3 regions of the Pararhizobium sp. LjRoot235 genome follow, and region 3 is predicted to be linked to each of the others. Evidence: riboswitches for the same ligand, from Rfam matches in the RefSeq annotation. Region 3 holds a riboswitch; each other region holds the start of a gene.
The links. A riboswitch is a leader RNA that binds a small molecule or an ion and turns the genes downstream of it on or off. The one in region 3 is predicted to bind cobalamin.
Positions count from the first base shown of each region.

Region 1 (6,264 bases), on a different contig from region 3:
TGCGCGACTGGCTTTCCGGTGCCTTGGAATTCCAGGCGATCTGCACGAAATTGGGCTTGCTGAAGATGAACAACATCTGGGAGTGACCTCGGGTGTAGAGCGCTTGCGCTCCGTGATCTGATTGACGCTCATATACGCCTGTTCTTGCGCGCCGCAACAATCGTTTTCGCCGTGTGATGTCGTTTTCCGGATAGTCCGGCGGTGAAGTTGTACAAGGCTTGATGCGTTCTGCAATACGGCGTGAAAGGGTGGCGGAAAAGGCGGCAAAAATGCGGCAAAACATGGCTTTGCTTGTGGCGGCTGCAATGCTAGACGAGACGTCATGACAAAGACGATCATGCTTCAGGGAACCGGCTCCGATGTCGGAAAAACGGTACTCGTGGCCGGCCTTTGCCGCCTCATGGCCAATCGCGGGGTAAAGGTTGCCCCCTTCAAGCCGCAGAACATGTCCAACAATGCTGCCGTTTCGGATGACGGCGGCGAGATCGGTCGTGCCCAGTGGCTGCAGTCGATGGCCGCGCGAATACCATCTTCGGTTCACATGAACCCGGTTCTCCTAAAACCCCAGTCTGAAACCGGCAGCCAGATCATCGTGCAGGGCAAGGTGGCAGGGCAAGCGAGAGGACGGGACTATCAGGCCCTGAAGCCGAGGCTGATGGCCGCCGTCATGGAAAGCTTCGAAACGGTCGGCGCCGGGCGTGATCTTGTTGTCGTTGAGGGGGCAGGATCGCCCGCCGAGATCAATCTTCGTGCCGGCGACATCGCCAATATGGGCTTCGCCACCCGCGCCAACGTTCCCGTTGTGCTTGTCGGCGATATCGACCGCGGTGGTGTCATTGCATCGCTGGTCGGCACCCACACGATCCTGTCAGATGAAGACCGGCGGATGATCAGTGGCTATATCATCAACAAGTTCCGAGGCGACGTTTCGCTTTTCGACGATGGGATCAAAGCTGTCCAGGGCTTCACCGGTTGGCCGTGTTTCGGCGTCGTGCCGTGGCTGAAAAGTGCAGGCCGGCTGCCTGCCGAGGATTCCGTCGTCCTGGAAAGGCTGGCGCGAGGTGGCGGCAAGGCGCTGAAGGTTGCCGTCCCCGTGCTCTCGCGCATCGCTAATTTCGACGATCTCGACCCACTGGCCGCTGAACCGGAGGTCGATCTGGTCTTCGTCCGCGCTGGAGAACGCATTCCGGCCGATGCCGGTTTGGTGGTCATCCCGGGCTCGAAGGCGACGATCGCCGATCTCTCCGATTTTCGCGCTCAAGGATGGGACCGTGACCTTCAGGCGCATGTGCGGCGCGGCGGCCGCGTCATCGGCATCTGCGGCGGCTACCAGATGCTCGGCGACCGCGTGACCGACCCGCACGGCATCGAGGGAAATGTGGGCGAGATCGAGGGCCTGGGCCTTCTTTCCGTCGAAACAGAAATGGCGCCGGAAAAGACGGTGCGCAACAGCCAGGCCCGTTCGGCCATCTATGATGTGGCTCTGGGGGGCTACGAAATCCATTTGGGCCGGACGACCGGATCGGACTGCGCTCGTCCTGCCGTGATCATCGACGGCCGGGCGGACGGTGCCGTCTCGGCGGACGGCCAGGTCAGCGGCACCTATCTGCATGGGCTCTTCACCAGCGACGCCTATCGCGCTGCGCTTCTCAAAAGTTTCGGCATCGAAGGCGGCGGCGAAAACTATCGTCAGTCCGTTGATCGGGCGCTCGATGATGTCGCAATCGAACTGGAAGCCGTTCTCGACCCGCGATGGCTCGATTCTCTGATGCCGTGACGTTTTCGTGGCGGCCGGTGTTTCAATTGACAGGGTTCAACCGAGCGCCTAATCATCAGCCATTGGATGGTTCCCGGAGCGGCGTTCCGGTTCGGGAGTAAATGGGAATGTGAAGGAATGGACCCAAGCCGGGCATTCTTATCGCAGCCGACCCCGCGACTGTAGAACGGTCAGGGTTCGCCATCCGGGAAAGCCGGTATTCGGACAGGCCGCGCGGTGCGTCCTGCGGAATGGCCGGTCCAACCGGAGAAGCCACTGGAGTGGCATCATGATCAGCCGGGGCCGGACGCCTCTATTTCTACGAATCGTCCACCTCTTCGTGATGCCCGTCGATTGCGGTCACGCAATCTGGCGCGAAAACTTCGGGAAGGCGAGGCGGACCCGTTCGGGCCTTGAAAAGGTCCGTGACGCCGTGAGCCAGGAGACCTGCCATCCTTAAGGGCATCGTGCCCGATCCAGGGAGAGACGCTCCCGATGCCAGCACGGAGGTTGTCATGGCTTTTTCGTTCCGTTTCCCCAGCGGCCATTCTTGCGTTTCTCGCCTCAGCGCCTGCGTATTTCCCGGCGAACATTAAGGCTGGGATCGTTCCATGACATCGACGACAGCGGGACCTGTGCTGGTCCTTGGCGGCGCCCGTTCAGGAAAATCCTCCTTCGCCGAAAAAATCGCGATAGCGTCGGGTCTCGGCATGCATTACGTCGCGACCGGAAGGGCCTGGGACGGCGAGATGCAGGCAAGGATTGACGAGCATCGCGACCGGCGGGGGCCGGATTGGCAGACGCATGAGGAGCCTCTTGAACTCGCCGCCTGTCTAAAAGCGATCGACGCGCCCGACCGTGTCATCCTGATCGATTGCCTGACCCTCTGGGTCACCAATCTCATGATGGAAGACCGCAATATGGCGGCGGAATTTCAGAACCTGGGCGCATGGCTGCCGCAGGCGCGGGCGCGGCTGGTGTTCGTTTCGAACGAGGTCGGGCTCGGCATCGTGCCGGAAAACCGCATGGCGCGCGACTTTCGCGATCATGCCGGCCGGTTGCACCAGTTCATTGCGGAGAAATCCGCGGAAGTCTATTTTATCGCGGCCGGATTGCCGCTGAAAATGAAGGGTTAATCCATGACTACAGCGAAAGCCGCCCACGGCAAGATCCCGGCAACCGTCATCACCGGCTTCCTTGGCGCCGGCAAGACGACGATGATCCGCAACATTCTGGAGAATGCCAACGGCCGGCGTATCGCGCTGATCATCAACGAGTTCGGCGACCTCGGTGTCGATGGCGACGTGCTGAAGGGCTGCGGCGCCGAAGCTTGCAGCGAGGACGACATCATCGAACTGACCAATGGCTGCATCTGCTGCACCGTCGCCGACGATTTTATTCCGACCATGACGAAGCTGCTCGACCGGGAAAACCGCCCGGATCATATCGTCATCGAGACGTCCGGTCTTGCGCTGCCGCAGCCGCTGATCGCCGCCTTCAACTGGCCGGATATCCGCAGCGAAGTCACCGTCGATGGCGTCATTACCGTCGTCGACAGTGCTGCGGTTGCCGCCGGCCGGTTTGCCGATGACCACGACAAGGTCGATGCCCTGCGCGTCGAGGACGACAATCTCGATCACGAAAGCCCGATCGAGGAGCTGTTCGAAGACCAACTCACAGCCGCCGACCTCATCGTTCTCAACAAGACCGATCTGCTCGATTCGACCGGCCTCGCCTTCGTCCGCAACGAGGTTGCCGCCCGCACCAGCCGTAAGCCGACCATGATCGAGGCGAAGAACGGCGAGGTCCCGGCCGCCGTGCTCCTTGGTCTCGGCGTCGGCACCGAAAGCGACATCGCCAACCGCAAGTCCCATCATGAGATGGAGCATGAGGCGGGCGAGGAGCACGATCACGACGAGTTCGACAGCTTCGTCGTCGAACTCGGTCAGATCGCCAATCCGGCCGGCTTCGTCGAAAAACTGAAGACCGTCATCGCGGAACACGACGTCCTGCGCGTCAAGGGCTTCGCCGACGTGCCCGGCAAGCCGATGCGCCTCCTGATCCAGGCCGTCGGCGCTCGCATCGACCAGTATTTCGACCGCGCCTGGGCGCCGGGCGAGACCCGTGGCACCCGCCTCGTCGTCATCGGCCTGCACGATATGGATGAGACGGCCATGCGCGCCGCGATTGCAGCGGCGGTTTAGAGAATGGTGATTGCGGCATACCCCCCTCTGTCCTGTCGGACATCTCCCCCTCAAGGGGGGAGATTGGCTGGGGCAACCTCGCGTTCAAAAAAGTTGCGTGGTTATAGGTTCCGCTTGCTCCCGATCTCCCCCCTTGAGGGGGAGATGTCACGCAGTGACAGAGGCTTCGGCCCCCGGAGAATGTCATGCATCTTCTCCTAGCCCAAAAAGGCACCATCTCGGATGGTGAGGAAGCGATCGACCTCGGCCAGTCGCCTGCCGATATCCTGTTCCTGTCCGCCGCCGACACCGAGCTTTCGGCGGTCGCCGCCGCGCACCGGACGCGGCAGGGCAAATCCAGCCTGCGGGTCGCAAGCCTTTTGACCCTGAAGCACCCGATGTCGGTCGATACCTATGTCGAGCGCACGGCACGGCACGCCAGGTTGATCATCGTCCGCCCGCTCGGCGGCGCCAGCTACTTCCAGTATGTGCTGGAAGCGCTGCATGCCGCTGCCGTCACGCACAAATTCCAGATCGCCGTCCTGCCTGGCCATGACAAGCCGGATCCCGGCCTGGAACCGTTTTCGACGGTTTCCGCCGAGGACCGCACCCGGATGTGGACCTATTTCACCGAGGGCGGTGCCGACAACATGGCGCGGCTGCTCGCTTATGCCGAGGCGCTGATCGGCGGTTCGGAGAAACCGGAGCCTGCCGCGCCGTTGCTCAAGGCCGGTATCTGGTGGCCGGGCGAAGGTGTTATCGGCGTCGAGGGATGGAAGAAGGCGGTTGGGTTCGTCACGAGTGGAGAGCTACCCCCCTCTGTCAGCCTTGTTGACATCTCCCCCACCAGGGAGGAGATTGACCCGTGGCAACTGGGGCAGCCTGAAGCAAATTTCGAGATTGTTGCAAGTCCATTGGAAGGGGGAGCTCGCGCTCCAGCAATCTCCCCCATTGAGGGGGAGATGCCCGACAGGGCAGAGGGGGATAAAGCCTCCACCCATCCGAAAGCGCGAAACGGTACGCCCATCGTCGCCCTCTGCTTTTACCGAGCCCTCGTCCAGAGCGGCGAAACCAAACCCGTCGAGGCCCTGATCGAAGCGCTCTCCGTCGAGGGAATGATCGTCCTGCCGGTCTTCGTCTCGAGCCTCAAGGACGCCGTGTCGATCGGCACGCTGGAGGCGATCTTTGGCGAGGCGCCGCCGGACGTGGTCATGAACGCCACCGGCTTTGCGGTATCGGCGCCGGGTGCCGACCGCCAGCCGACGGTGCTGGAATTCACCGACGCGCCTGTCCTGCAGGTCATCTTCTCGGGCTCGACCCGGAAGGCATGGGAAGCCTCGCCCCAGGGTCTCATGGCGCGCGACCTGGCGATGAACGTGGCGTTGCCCGAGGTGGATGGCCGCATCCTGTCGCGCGCGGTCTCGTTCAAGGCGGCCGCTGTCTACGATCCGGATGTCGAGGCCAATATCATTGGCCACGAGCCTCTCGAAGACCGGATCGCTTTCACTGCGAAACTGGCGGCCAACTGGGCGAAACTGCGCAAGACCGCGCCGCGCGATCGGCGGGTGGCGATCGTCATGGCGAATTATCCGAACCGTGACGGACGGCTCGGCAACGGTGTTGGATTGGATACGCCGGCCGGGACGATCGAAGTGATGAAGGCCATGGCCGCCGGTGGCTACGAGATCGACAATATCCCGGACGACGGTGATGCGTTGATCCGCCACCTGATGGCGGGGCCAACCAACGCAGCGCGCTCGGATTGCGAAATCCGTGAGACAATTTCGCTCCATCAATACAATGCCTTCTTCTCGTCTCTTCCAGTTCCGATTCAGAATCAGGTCGTTGAAAGATGGGGCAAGCCGGACGCCGACCCGTTCTTCGGCGACGGCCGGTTCGCCCTGCCGCTCGCCCGGTTCGGCGAGACCCTGGTTGGCATCCAGCCAGCACGCGGCTACAATATCGATCCGAAGGAAACCTACCATTCGCCGGACCTCGTGCCGCCGCATGGCTATCTTGCCTTGTATGCCTTCCTGCGGCAGGAATTCGGCGCCCATGCCATCATCCATATGGGCAAGCACGGCAATCTCGAATGGCTGCCGGGCAAGGCGCTGGCGTTGTCCGAAACCTGTTATCCGGAAGCCGTCTTCGGGCCGATGCCGCATCTCTATCCGTTCATCGTCAATGATCCCGGCGAGGGCACCCAGGCCAAGCGCCGCACCAGCGCCGTGATCATCGACCATCTGACGCCGCCGCTGACCCGCGCAGAATCCTACGGACCGCTGAAAGACCTTGAGGCGCTGGTCGACGAATATTACGACGCGG
Region 1 is NZ_CAXUSP020000001.1:2,016,070-2,022,333, forward strand. Features, by position in the region: gene ACSQ2Z_RS09595 (hypothetical protein) at 1-86, shown strand, start outside; gene ACSQ2Z_RS09600 (cobyric acid synthase) at 323-1,777, shown strand; cobalamin riboswitch at 1,828-2,225, shown strand; gene cobU (bifunctional adenosylcobinamide kinase/adenosylcobinamide-phosphate guanylyltransferase) at 2,368-2,892, shown strand; gene cobW (cobalamin biosynthesis protein CobW) at 2,896-3,960, shown strand; gene cobN (cobaltochelatase subunit CobN) at 4,146-6,264, shown strand, end outside.
Region 1: another riboswitch for cobalamin. It lies ahead of cobU (bifunctional adenosylcobinamide kinase/adenosylcobinamide-phosphate guanylyltransferase); the one in region 3 lies ahead of ACSQ2Z_RS21950 (ABC transporter substrate-binding protein).

Region 2 (6,264 bases), on a different contig from region 3:
GCCTATCACCTCGCCCGCCCCGGCAATCCGATCGATCAGGCCAATCATTTCCTCGACTATGCCGACCCCCGCGACGACGAATTGATGGTGCTCGACATCGAAGGCATCGACACGGAAAGATACATGTCCTTGGAGGATGCCGCCATTTTTGCCGGCCATATCAGGACCCGCACCGGCCGCTATCCGATGCTCTATACCAACCACGCGACCGCCAAATACATCGCCGCCAACCGCGACCGTTTCCCGATCCTGTCGCGCCTGCCGCTCTGGTATGCCCGCTACAAGCCTGGCATCCGCAATGTCTTCCCGATGGGAAACTGGGACGGTTACGCGCTCTGGCAGTTCTCCTCGGCGGCGAATTGCGGCAAGCGGCGCTGCCCCTACCGCGTCGCCGGAACCCTGACCGACATCGACGTCAACGTGGCAGCGATGACTGCCAAGGCCCTCAAGGCCGTATGGGCGAAGGGTGAACTCCTGCCGGCAAAACCGCTCGACAAGCCGTTACTGATCGCCACCGGCAAAGGCAGCATCTCCGCAGGCGCAGGCATTGGCGTCGATCTGACTCTGACGGGATCAATCCACCGGGTTTCAGGCGCCCTGGCTTTGCGGTAGGACACGGGCGATTTTCCAGCCGCTACAGCGCCGCGCGTCAAACATGACGCGCAAAGGACGCTGTAGCACTTTGAACCTGCTGCATAATTTTGTCCTTAAATCGATTCCGATTTAAGGAATTATGCAGTTGTCGAACGGGGTGGCACGAGGCTCATCTCCCTCAGTCTCTCATCCCCCTCGGCGATCTCTCCTCGATGGGGCATTGGCGGCGGCGGCCGTTGCCACCGCCGTTTGCTCGATACTACACGGCCGCCGAGGCCCCGCGTTGATGTGATCGACCGTAGGGAAGCGGCGCTGCCATGATTGCCGGCATGCTTGCCTCCAGGCATGCGGCAATGAACGCCTCTCGTGCCACCGCCGCCGGCGTCATCCGGTTCAGCGCCCGCCTGCAGGAGGAGACGGCGCAATCGTAGCGCTCTCCTCGCTTCAACGGCCATTCGTTTTCCAGGAAATCAAGGGCTTCATAGACGCTGCCGAACGTCCGTTCCAAACCGGAGCGTAAGGTAACTTTCAGTGGATGGTTCCACGGGACATCGCGAATAGTCATCTTTTTTCCTCCTTTTTGGCTACCTCTTCGCGGGTATCGGAGGATAATATTGGTAACGAAATCAGACCTTTCAAGGGGCTCTTCAGCGGTCCGGAACTGCCGGGACCAGACAATCGAAGGCCCCCTCCTACCAGGAAGGGGCCAAAGGCATACGTTCTGAAATCGGCGCAAGATACGTGTCTCTTGCATATCGGATTTTACTCTATCGTCGCGCTTCAACAAGTAACGTTTTCCGACAGAGGGTGTTCTGTCCGTTACTGAAGATGCCGGAATGGGATTTCGTTGCGGTGCGGCGACGTTCCGCTGGTGGCGAGGTAAGCCGTGTCCTCAGCCTGATTTCGGGGCTTCGTCAGCGGCACGCCCTTTTTCCTGCCAGGCTGGTTCATGGATTGGTGTTGATGCCCCATGCCGGGGCACCACCCTCACATGTCCATCCGGTCAAGCCTGCCCTCACGCCTCGATCTGCACATCCCCCAATGGCCGCGAACAGCAGGCGAGGATATAACCTTCATCGATTTCGTCGTCGAGGATGCCGCCATTGTGGTGCATCTCGACCTCGCCGGAGACCTTCATGACGCGGCAGGTGCCGCAGAGGCCGCCTTCGCAGGCGGCACCGATGCGAACGCCTGCAGCGCGAGCCGTCTGCAGGATGGTCTGGCCGGGCTGGCACCTGGCCTCCTTGCCAGCCATCGTGAAGGTGACGGTGGCGGCGGCGGCATCGACCTCGGTCCCTCCCCCGATCACGAAGTCTTCAGCCGCCGGTGCCGTCGCCGGCTGGAAGCTTTCCTCGTGATAGCGGTTCATGTCGAAGCCGACGCTTTCCAGCATCGACTTCACGCCGCGCATGAAAGGTTCCGGCCCGCAACAGAAGACGGTGCGGTCGCGGAAATCCGGCGCAAGCAGAGCGAGCTTCGAGGTTTCGATGCGGCCGCGCAGACCATGCCAGCCGTGGCGCGGTGCATGCGTCTCGACGATGAAGCCGAGATTGAGCTTCGGCATGTTGCGCGAGATGTTCTCGAGCTCGTCACGGAACAGCAGATCGTCCGGCTGGCGGGCGCAGGAGAGGAAGGTCACGTCGGTCTGTGGCGCGCAATCAGCCATCCAGCGGGTCATCGACATCATCGGCGTGATGCCGGAGCCCGCTGAGATGAACAGGTACTTTTCGCCCGGATGACGCACGAACGAGAAATCACCGAGCGGGCCGAAGGCCTTCAGTTTCATGCCGGGCTTCAGGTTCTCGAACATCCAGCGCGTGCCGATGCTCGATGCCTGCGCCTTGACGGTCACGGCCACCGAGAAGGGCCGCGACGGCGTCGAAGACAGCGTGTAGGTGCGCATCACCGGATCGTCCGGCTTAACCGGCAGCTCGAGCGTGACGAACTGGCCCGGCAGGTAGCGGAACCAGCTGTCCTTGTCGGCCTTGAAGCCGAAGGTCATCACATCCGGAGCCTCGGCGGTGACGGAGATGCATTCCAGGAGATGCTGCCGGTCGTTGAACGGCAGCAATTCGTCGAAGTGCCGGAAGGATGAAGCAATCGTCATGTCAGGCGACCCGGACCAGAGGGGTGGAGGCTCCATGCAGGCGATCCTGCATGAAATTGACGTACCATTCGACGAACTGCATCACGCCGCCTTCATGCTCCGGCGAATAAGGGCCGGGCTGATAGGCGGGCGAACGGATGCCGAAGGCGTTTTCCTCAACGATCTGGCGATCCTGGTCGTTGGTCTCGGTCCAGACATGAGTCAGTTCCTCGAGGTTATAGTCGACACCTTCGACGGCATCCTTGTGCACCAGCCATTTCGTCGTGACCTGGGTCAGTTCAGGGCCGAGCGGCAGGACGCGGAAGGTGATGGCGTGGTCGGCCAGGATGTGGTTCCAGGTGCTTGGATAGTGGAACATCAGCAGCGTGCCGATATGGCTCTGGCTGACATCGTCGGAGAGCTGGCGCTTGACGGCTCGCTTGCCGGAGATCGTGTAGCTCTCGGCCTCCTGGATCAGCGGCATGCGGGCGATGCGGAACTGGCCGGTCGGCGACATTTTGAATTCGCTTGGCAGGCCTTCGGCTTCGCATTTCGCCCAATGGGCAGCGATGATCGGATCGTCCTTGGCGCCCTGCACGCCGGTCGCGGTCGGCGCTTCCGGATAAGTGCGGCAGAGTTCGGGATGGTTGGCGGCGCAGTGGTAGCACTCGCGGTTGTTTTCCCAGACGAGCTTCCAGTTGCCCTTCTCGATGATCGTGCTTTCGAAGGCGACCTTGGTGTCTTTCAGATTGTGCGGCGTGACATAGGACGACACCATGTCGCGCACCGGCTGGAAATCCATCGGCTCGTCGGCGAGGCAGATGAAGATATAGCCGCCGATCGTTTCGCAATGGATCGGCTTCAGGCTGTGCTGCGTCTTGTCGAAATCCTCGCCCATCTGGCGGGCGAAGAGTAGCTTACCGTCAAGCTCGTAGGTCCACTGGTGATAGGGACAGACGAGCTTGGCCGACGAGCCCTTCTGGCCGGCGCAGACGCGCGAACCGCGGTGGCGGCAGGAATTGTGGAGCGCCCGGACAGCGCCCTGGCGATCGCGGACGACGACGACCGGATAATCGCCGACCTGGACGGTGAAATAGTTGCCGGCCTTCGGGATTTCACAGTCATGGCCGATGAACAGCCAGTCCTTGTACCAGATCTGCTCCATGTCGAGCTTGTAGAGATCGGGGTCGGTGTAGAATGCCTGTTCCAGGCTGTGCCCGTCGCGGCGGGTCTTGAGTTTGCGGAGGACTTCGCTGCGGAGATCCATGTTCGTTTCCTTGTGCTCGCCACTTTTCGGTTGAGCGGACAGGAAAGGAACCACCACCGCGCCGGGAATGCGCGTGGATATGCTGGTTCGCCTTCCGGCTGCCCGCCGCAACCAAGACATCAATTTCGCCACAAGGCTGGTTTCCGGGCTCAGGAGCTGTCCTTTCGGACCATCGCGGCGCCTTCCCGGATCTCTCCAGTGGCCTTTTGCCGAGGTTTCGCTCCACCACCGTTGCGGGGGCAGCGCCGGATTTCGACCGGCTTCCCAATTCTCCGCCCTCCCTATAAAGGCGGCACCTTGAGTGTCTTCATCTAATCTTCCGACGCGGCCGGACAGCCGCCGATTAGCGACATCCGTTTCCAGAATGACGACACATGCACAGCTGCGTTTCCAGACGGCCACATGGCTATTTTATAAGCAGAAACAATGGCGTCTCCTGTTTTTTCGGCAGATGACGCCTTTTCCGCCACGCACCGTCAAATTCTGTGCAGAGACGGTCTCTTTGCGACATATTGCGGCGCCACAGCCCGGTTGAAAGCGCAAGCCTCGCACCATGGCGCGCCGGTAATGCTTGGAAAGACTGCGTTAACCCTCGTAATATAGTTCCTCATAGATATTTCCGCCGACAGTGCATCCAGCACGCTGGCGCAATCTGGTGCAGGCCGATGCCAAACTTGAGATATTTCGACGCTGCTACCGTCAAGAAACGGGTTCAATCGCCGAAATCAGCTGTTCACACAGAGTTCCTGCGCACCGGACGCATCGACCGGCACCAGCAGCAATGGAGTGCCGAGGAAAAGCGCTACCTGACCCATCAGGAAGTGGCCACCCGCACCGGCCGCAGGCTTGAGGCTGCTGGAACGGTGACGCACGAACGCATCAACGGCTTCCATGCCTCCATCCGCTTCCCGAAGCTGATCTTCCATCGCACGCTTTCAGGCAGGCCGCATCTCGGCTATTGCCATGTGACCACGGCACGGACGAAGTTCGCCAAGTTCGACGATGTCCGGTGGTCGTTCTATATCGCCAACTTCTTCTCCGACATCGGCGCCAACGAGCATTTCTTCGAGAAGATCAAGCTGGGCTATTCGCGGATGTATTTTGCCGTCGCGACCGAACTTGATGCGGAAGAAGGCAAGCTGACGCTCAACCGTACCATTCACGACAACGGTCTCCTGTTTCGCACCCGCGATCCGAAAGAAGCCTTGAAGAACGTGCTTTTGCTCGGCGCCTGCAACGAACCGCTTCGCAAGATCATCAGCAGTCTTTGACGCCTTACAGCGCCGCGCGTCAAACCTGACGCGCAAAGGACGCTGTAGCACATTGAGAGTGCTGCATAATTCTATCCTTAAATCGAATCCGATTTAAGGAATTATGCAGTAGCGGCAGCCGCCTATCGCTTGTAGATCAGCCAGTCCCGCCCTGTCGGCTGCTCGTCCTCGCCTCCATGAACGACAGTGTAGTCGCCACCCTTGGCCTGTGCCTTGGCCAGCGCCTTTTCGGCCGCTCCGACGAGATCGAACGCATTGCCGGCACCATGCGACATGCACACACCGACCGAGAGCGTAACACTGCCAAGGCTGCGGCCGGTTTTCGGGTGCTTGAAATGGACACCGCGCAAAGCCGATCGCAGCAGCGCCATCAGGCGGACAACTTCCCGCTCCTCGCCCGCGTTGATCAAAAAGCCGAAGCGGACGCCGTCGAAACGCGCGGCGAGCTCGCTCGGCGGAAAGGCCTGCTGAGCGATGCCGCCGATATGGCGGGCGAGATGATCGGCGATCGCGGCGGCCTGTTCGCCGGACAGCCGCTGGCTGGTGTCCGGCTCGGCAATTGCGACGGCGCAGGACAGCGGCAGGTTGGAATCGGCATAGACCTTGGCGAGCGCCTTGTTGAAGGCGCGGCGGTTGGCCAGGCCCGTGACCGCATCCGAGAATTTCGTCGCCTCGAAATCGGCAAGCTCCTTCTGGACGCCGACGATGACGTTGGATTGCGCCGTGACACTTTGTTCCAACTCGGCATTGTGCGTGACCTGCCGCTCGGTTGCCCGTTTCAGGGCCTGGATCGAGTTCTTTAACGCCGCCTGGCTTGCCTCGTCCGAAACGACGAGCGCCTTCGACGCCTCGCCGATCAGACGGCCATAATCGTCGAGCGAGTTCTTTTCGCGCGAGAGCAAATTCATGAAGTTGCTCATCTCGTCGCGCACGATCGTCGTCGAGCGCGCAAGGACGCTTGCTTCGTGGTGGTGCGGCAGGTATTTGCGGCCGAGTTCGTCGAGTGCGGCCTGCGACTTGTATTTGCCGAGCGCGATGAAGTCCCG
Region 2 is NZ_CAXUSP020000001.1:3,488,311-3,494,574, forward strand. Features, by position in the region: gene ACSQ2Z_RS17145 (glycoside hydrolase family 25 protein) at 1-612, shown strand, start outside; gene ACSQ2Z_RS17150 (DUF982 domain-containing protein) at 854-1,159, opposite strand; gene ACSQ2Z_RS17155 (2Fe-2S iron-sulfur cluster-binding protein) at 1,610-2,701, opposite strand; gene ACSQ2Z_RS17160 (aromatic ring-hydroxylating oxygenase subunit alpha) at 2,703-3,947, opposite strand; cobalamin riboswitch at 4,065-4,262, opposite strand; gene ACSQ2Z_RS17165 (DUF6656 family protein) at 4,613-5,218, shown strand; gene ACSQ2Z_RS17170 (diguanylate cyclase domain-containing protein) at 5,341-6,264, opposite strand, start outside.
Region 2: another riboswitch for cobalamin. It lies ahead of ACSQ2Z_RS17160 (aromatic ring-hydroxylating oxygenase subunit alpha); the one in region 3 lies ahead of ACSQ2Z_RS21950 (ABC transporter substrate-binding protein).

Region 3 (6,264 bases):
GCGGGATTGCCCTGTCGCGTGTAGACGACGGACCGGGCAAGATCGTAGGTGAACGCCGCCGCCTGGCCTCCGGCTTTGCCAACGGTGCGCACTGTGATCGCCGGGTTCGGCGTGACGCTCGACGTGTTGCTGTAGAGCCGGGCGATTTCGGTCGTGCCTGCTTTCAACCGGTATAGATCGGCCGCGCCATGATACCCGATCGTCTCGCCGACGATGCCGTGTCCAGGAGCCGTCTTCGTATCGATCAGCAGATAACCTTCGGTCAGCGGGGCGGCTTGATCCTCCAGCCCCAAAAGACCGGCCAGCCTCTTGTCGGGGCGCAAGGTGATCAGATCGCCGCCTGTATCGACCCATCTCGAAAACAGCGCCGCTTGCGCTTCGCTGAGCGGCATTTCGCCCAGCAGGGCCAAGTCGAACCGGTCGAGCAGTTCCGCGCTGAGCCGCGAAAGGTCGACGCTTTCGAACGAGCCGATGCCTTCGGCCCGCAGAATCTCGCTGTAATATGTGCTGAAGGGCAAAGTGCCTGAGGTAACGATCAGGACGGGCCCACCAAAACCGTGCGCAAGATCGCCCCGCGTCGTGAACGACCAGCTGTGGCCGATCGCCAGCGTGTTGCCGGCCTTGTCGCGAGCACTAGGAGCAAGGGTCGCCGTATACGTCGTCGCGCTCTTCAGCGGCATGGCTGGCGTAAGCACTGCAGAGCGGGTCCACCTGTCATACGAGACACTGGCTTCAACCGGTACGTCCGTGGCTGAGAGCCGGAGCGAGTTGATGCCGATGGAGGCGGGATCAATGTCTTCGCTAAAGGTCACTATGATCGCGGCGCCGGGATCTACAGCTACCCCATCTGCCACAGGTACAACCCAAGACACAGCCGGAGACGTATAGTCCCGTGAGGCGATTACAGCTAATCCCGTCGCAGCCAGCATGGCCACGATGATTAGTATCAGGCCCTTCCTCTCTCCCGCCATTCCCACGGATCCCTCCCTCACTCCTCCCAATGAGATTGGGCAAGTTTAGTTCCACAAGAAGGCGCTAATGCAACAAGATGTGCACCACTAAACGTGGAGAAGCCGAATATACGTCAGAAGTTGTGACAACCTTCCTCGTCTCGCCGAATCTATTTCAATAGGGCGGCACCCATATACGTCCCCGCACTGCCCGAAGCTGATCAGGTGGAACGGCCCTTCTCGAACAGCATCAAAAGTGTCTAACATTGTCGTGCAAAACGCCACAAAGACAGCGATGCCGATCAGTCGATCCGGTACTGGACATGGTAGCGGCCATGGTAGGCGGAGCGTTCGATATGGGCGCGCACGCCAAAAACCTCGGCGATAAGCCTTTCTGTCAGAATATCCTCCGGCGCCCCGGCCGCCACGACCTTGCCCTGGTTTAGGATAGCAAGGCTGTCGCAGAACATCGCTGCCAGATTGAGATCGTGCAGCGCGATGATGCTGGTCACCGGCAGCCGTGCCACCAGCTTGAGGATTTCCAGTTGATGCTGGATATCGAGATGGTTCGTCGGCTCGTCAAGCAGCAGTTCGCTCGGTGTCTGCGCAAGCGCGCGGGCGATGTGCACGCGCTGGCGCTCGCCGCCGGACAGTGTATGCCAAAGCTGTGCGGCCCTGCCGGGCATGCCGACATGACAAAGAGCGGCGTGCACTGCGGCATCGTCCGCGGCACTCCAGGACGAGAGCGGGCCGCGATGCGGCGTGCGTCCCAGCCTGACCGCGTCGAGAACACTCACCTCTGCATCGGTCGTTGCCTGCTGCTCGACGAAGGCGACGCGCCGGGCGATGTCGAGACGGGACATTGCAGCGATATCTGTGTTTCCAAGCGAAACGACGCCGCTCTTGACGTTTCGCAACCGGCAGATCAGGCGCAACAGGCTGGATTTGCCAGACCCGTTCGGCCCAAGCAGGCCGAGCGTCCTGCCGGGCGCCACCTCGATGCTGATGCCGTCGACGATCATTGCGCCGCCGGTCGACCAATGGACGTCACGGACGGAAATGCTCAAACCGGTCTCCTTGCCTTGTAGAGAATGGCCGCGAAGGCCGGCGCGCCAAACAGCGCGGTGACGACCCCGATCGGCAGGATCTGCTGCGGAACGATGATGCGCGATACAATATCGGCGGTAACCATGAAGGTCGCGCCGATCAATGCCGAGGCGGGCAGAAGGCGGCCATGCGAAGGACCGACGAGGAACCGCGCCGCATGTGGAATGACCAACCCGACAAAACCAATGGAGCCGACAATGCTAACCATGACCGCCGTCATCAGCGCCGTTGCGCCGAGAAGGATCATGCGGACGCGGTTGACCGCAATGCCCAGCGCTGCCGCTGCATCGATCCCGAAGGTAAAGGCGTCCAGTGCGCGGGCATAGAACATCGACACGGCCAAACCGGCGAGAGCGACGGGCGCGGCCAGATAGACGTCAGGCCAGCGCACGCCGGCAAGGCTGCCGAGTAACCAGAACATGACGCCGCGCGCCTGCTCGGCATTGGCCGACGTGGTGACGATGTAGGAGGTCAGCGCGTTGAAAAGCTGTGAGCCTGCGACACCGGCCAGGATGATCCGGTCCGCCCCGCCGCCGGCCCCGGCGGCAAGGGCCGATACCAGAACGAAGGCAAGGACGGCGCCGAGAAAAGCGCCGGCCGACAGCGTCAGGACGCCGTAGCCGAAACCGAGGATCATCACCGCAACCGCACCGGCCGAAGCGCCGGCGGAGATGCCGAGCACATAGGGTTCGGCCAGCGGATTGCGCAGCAGCGCCTGCAGGATCGCGCCGGACAGTGCAAGCGCTGCCCCGGAACTCGCGGCAAGCAGGGCGCGGCTCAGCCGATAATCCCAGACGATGCCTTCATGGATGCGGCTGAGTTCGAATGACGCGCCGAAAATCCGGTTGGCCACGGCCTTGCCGGTGGTTGTGAGCGGGATGGAGATCTCGCCAATCGAGACGGCAAGGCTGATCATGAAGGCGAGTGCTGTAAGCGTCAGGGTGGCAAGCGCCAAGCGCGCCCACCACCGGCCGCCGATCGTTACGGGTTGTTCGATCGCCGCCAGTGTCACTGCGACAATCCGAACGCCTTGATGCCTTGCGCCAGCGTCTCGATGCCGTCGATTGTGCGGATCGTCGGGTTCATCGACTGCGCATCCATCTGGATGAAGCGCTTGTTCCTGACCGCGTCCAACTGGCTGGTGACCGGATCCTTCTCGAGAAAGTCGATCTTCACCGCCGGATCGTCAGCCGCATAGCGGCGGCGGTCCATGGTGGCGATGACGATGACGGAGGGATTGGCCGCAGCGATCGTTTCCCAGCCGATCAGCGGCCATTCCTCCTCGGTCGTCACGACATTCCTGGCACCGAGCGCCTTCAGGATATAGGCCGGAGCGCTGTTCTTGCCGGCAATGAAGGCATCCCCCTCCACTTCCTTGCTGGAAAACCAGAAGACGACCGGGATGTCGCTGAGCCTGGCGCCAAGGACCAAAGCAGCGGCGTCGGATTCCCGCTTTTTCAGGTCTGCGATCAGTGCATCGCCGCGATCCTTTATGTCGAAGATTTGCGAGAGCTCGCGGATTTCCTGGTAGATCAGGTCCATCGTGAAGAGTTCTTTGCGCCGACCATCGCCGCCATCGGTATTGACCTTGGCGACGCAGTCGGCCGGCGAGACATAGGTGTTGATGCCGAGGCCTGAAAACTGCTCACGCTTGCCAACCGATCCTTGCGCGCCGACATGCCATTCGAATTCGGCGGCGACGAGATCCGGCGCCTCGCCGACGACGGATTCGAAGCTCGGGTCGTTGTCGGCGAGGCGCTTGATCTTCCGGTTTTGGGCCTCATACTCTTTCAGCACCGGACCGACCCAGACGGCGGTCCCGCCAATCTTGCCGGCCAGGCCGAGCGAGAACAGGACTTCGGTCATGCCCTGGCCGATCGAAACAATCCTCTGCGGCGGCTTGTCGAAGCTTACGGTCTGGCCGCAATTTGAAATTTCCAGGGGATAGCGCGTCGGTGCAGCCGCGGCCAGTGTGCAGAGGCTCCCCAACACAACCGCGGCTGCGGAAATCGGCGCGAGAATACGGGAAAAGGCGACAAAGCGCCCGGCAGGGCGGTCGAAATCGATCATGACGGTTCCTTTCCGGGCAACCCCGCCCGGGTGAGTGGATCTTGCTTTCGACGGCAGGTCTCCTGGCTCGCGGATATGTGTCTTTCGCCTGCCTTCCCGCGAAGCCAGAGGCTCGCAGTGGCATGGCGCCTGAAAAGGCGCCACAAGGACGATCGGCAATCCGCTTACAGTTGCGGGGGCAGCCACAGTCTTGGTCCCTGTTGGGTCTTCCGCACCGTGTTCCCTATTAATCCCCTCGAAGTCATCCATCGGGGAACCGTCGGCGGTGATTTAGGCCGAGCATGGCCGCCACGTCAAGGTGGCCGGTGTCGCTGTCAACCGAGTGATCGACCAGTGTTTAAGCACGGGCGTGCGGTTAAGGCATCAACTGGCCGCCGTTGACCTCGATAATCTGGCCGGTAATGTAGCCGGACAGACTGGGTGATGCCAGAAAGAGATAGGCGCCGACGCAATCCTCCGGGGTGCCGACCCGGCCCATCGGCACGGTGCGCCGTTGCGCATCGAGCATTTCAGGGCTGGTGTAGCGTTCGTGGAACGGCGTCGCGATGATGCCGGGCGCAACAGCGTTGACGCGGATACCGTCGCCAACAAATTCCTTGGCGTGGCCGCGGGTGATGGTCGACACGAAGCCTTTGGCTGCCGCGTAGAGGATCGCCCCATTGCCGCCACCATTGCGGGCAGCGATCGACGTCGTGTTGATGATGAAGCCGCCCTGTTTGCGCAGCCAGGGATGTGCGGCCCGCGTCGCGGCAAGCACCGAACGGGCATTGAGATCCATCACGCGCTGGTAGTGCGCGTCGCTCATTTCGGCGGTCGCAACGCGACCGAGCATGCCACCGGCATTGTTGATCAGCCCATCAAGCCGACCGAATTGACTGGCGGCCTCCTCGACCACCCGTTCGGTCACCCCATCCGTGGATACGTCGCCCTGGACCAGCACCGCCGTGCCGCCCGCACCCGCGACCTCCGCCAGCAGTTGAGTCGCAGCCTGGCGGCTCTCATTGTAGTGGATCGCGACGCTAGCGCCCTGGGCAGAAAACGCCAGCGCCAGCGCGGCGCCGATCCCCGTCGAGGCACCGGTGATCAGGACTGCTTTTCCGTCGAGATCGGGGATCTGGATCCCCTGCCATATGTTCAGCTGGCCAGTCATGTGTCGCCCTCGGTTTCCGGTCCACTCATTCATTCCCGCAAGCGAGATAACGCTCGGGCCGGATTTTTCCAGCTTCGGCGGATGACCGCGCCGTAACCGGCTCACCCGCAAAAAAAAGGCCCGGAACATCGCCTTGGCCTCTGGCAATCCATGCGATCGATGATCCGCGGTTATTCGGCCGCAGCACTCACCGCATGGCGGCGACCGATCGTCGCCTGCGTCAGCAACAGGGCGCCAACTGCGCACAGCGCTATCCCCATCGCCATCGGCACCGCGGTGCCATCGAAGAAAACCGACGCAACCATCATGGCAACAGCGGCCGTGACGAAATGCAACGTTCCCATCAGCGACGAGGCCGTGCCGGCGATCTCGCCGTGATCCTCCAGCGCCAGAACCGCCGTCGTCGGGATGACGAGACCGAGGCAGCCATAGCCGATGAAGAGGAAAACAGCCAATACGGGCAGTTGGCTGAAGTCCAGGCTCATGACGATGGCCATCGTTGCCATGGTGAGCGCAAATGCGGTGACGGCGACGCGCATGACGCGCACGAGGCCGAAACGCTCGCCGAACCAGCCGGTCACCTGCGATACGCCGAAGAACGACACCGCATTGATCGAGAAGGCGAGGCTGTATTGCGTCGGCGTCAAGCCGTAATGGTCGATCAGCACGAAGGGCGAGTTCGCCAGGTAGACGAGGAAGCTGGAAATGCCGAGTCCGCCGATGAAGGTGAGCGTCAGGAAGTTTCTGTCCCTCAGGAGGACACCATAGGCCGCCATGGCGCTGCCAAGGCTGCTTTCGGCGCGATGCGCCTTCGGACGGGTCTCCCGCAATTGCGTCGCCAGAAGGATCAGGCCGATGAACGAGGCAGCCATGACCGCCCAGAAGACGCCGCGCCAGCCGTAGAATTCGATGACGGCGCTGCCGGCGAGCGGTGCGAGGATCGGCGAAATGCTGAAGACCAGCATCAGCAGCGACATCAACCGCGCG
Region 3 is NZ_CAXUSP020000002.1:269,998-276,261, reverse strand. Features, by position in the region: partial or broken gene ACSQ2Z_RS21965 (Ig-like domain-containing protein) at 1-971, opposite strand, end outside; gene ACSQ2Z_RS21960 (ABC transporter ATP-binding protein) at 1,253-1,972, opposite strand; gene ACSQ2Z_RS21955 (FecCD family ABC transporter permease) at 2,014-2,973, opposite strand; gene ACSQ2Z_RS21950 (ABC transporter substrate-binding protein) at 3,066-4,127, opposite strand; cobalamin riboswitch at 4,163-4,403, opposite strand; gene ACSQ2Z_RS21945 (SDR family NAD(P)-dependent oxidoreductase) at 4,483-5,277, opposite strand; gene ACSQ2Z_RS21940 (multidrug effflux MFS transporter) at 5,448-6,264, opposite strand, start outside.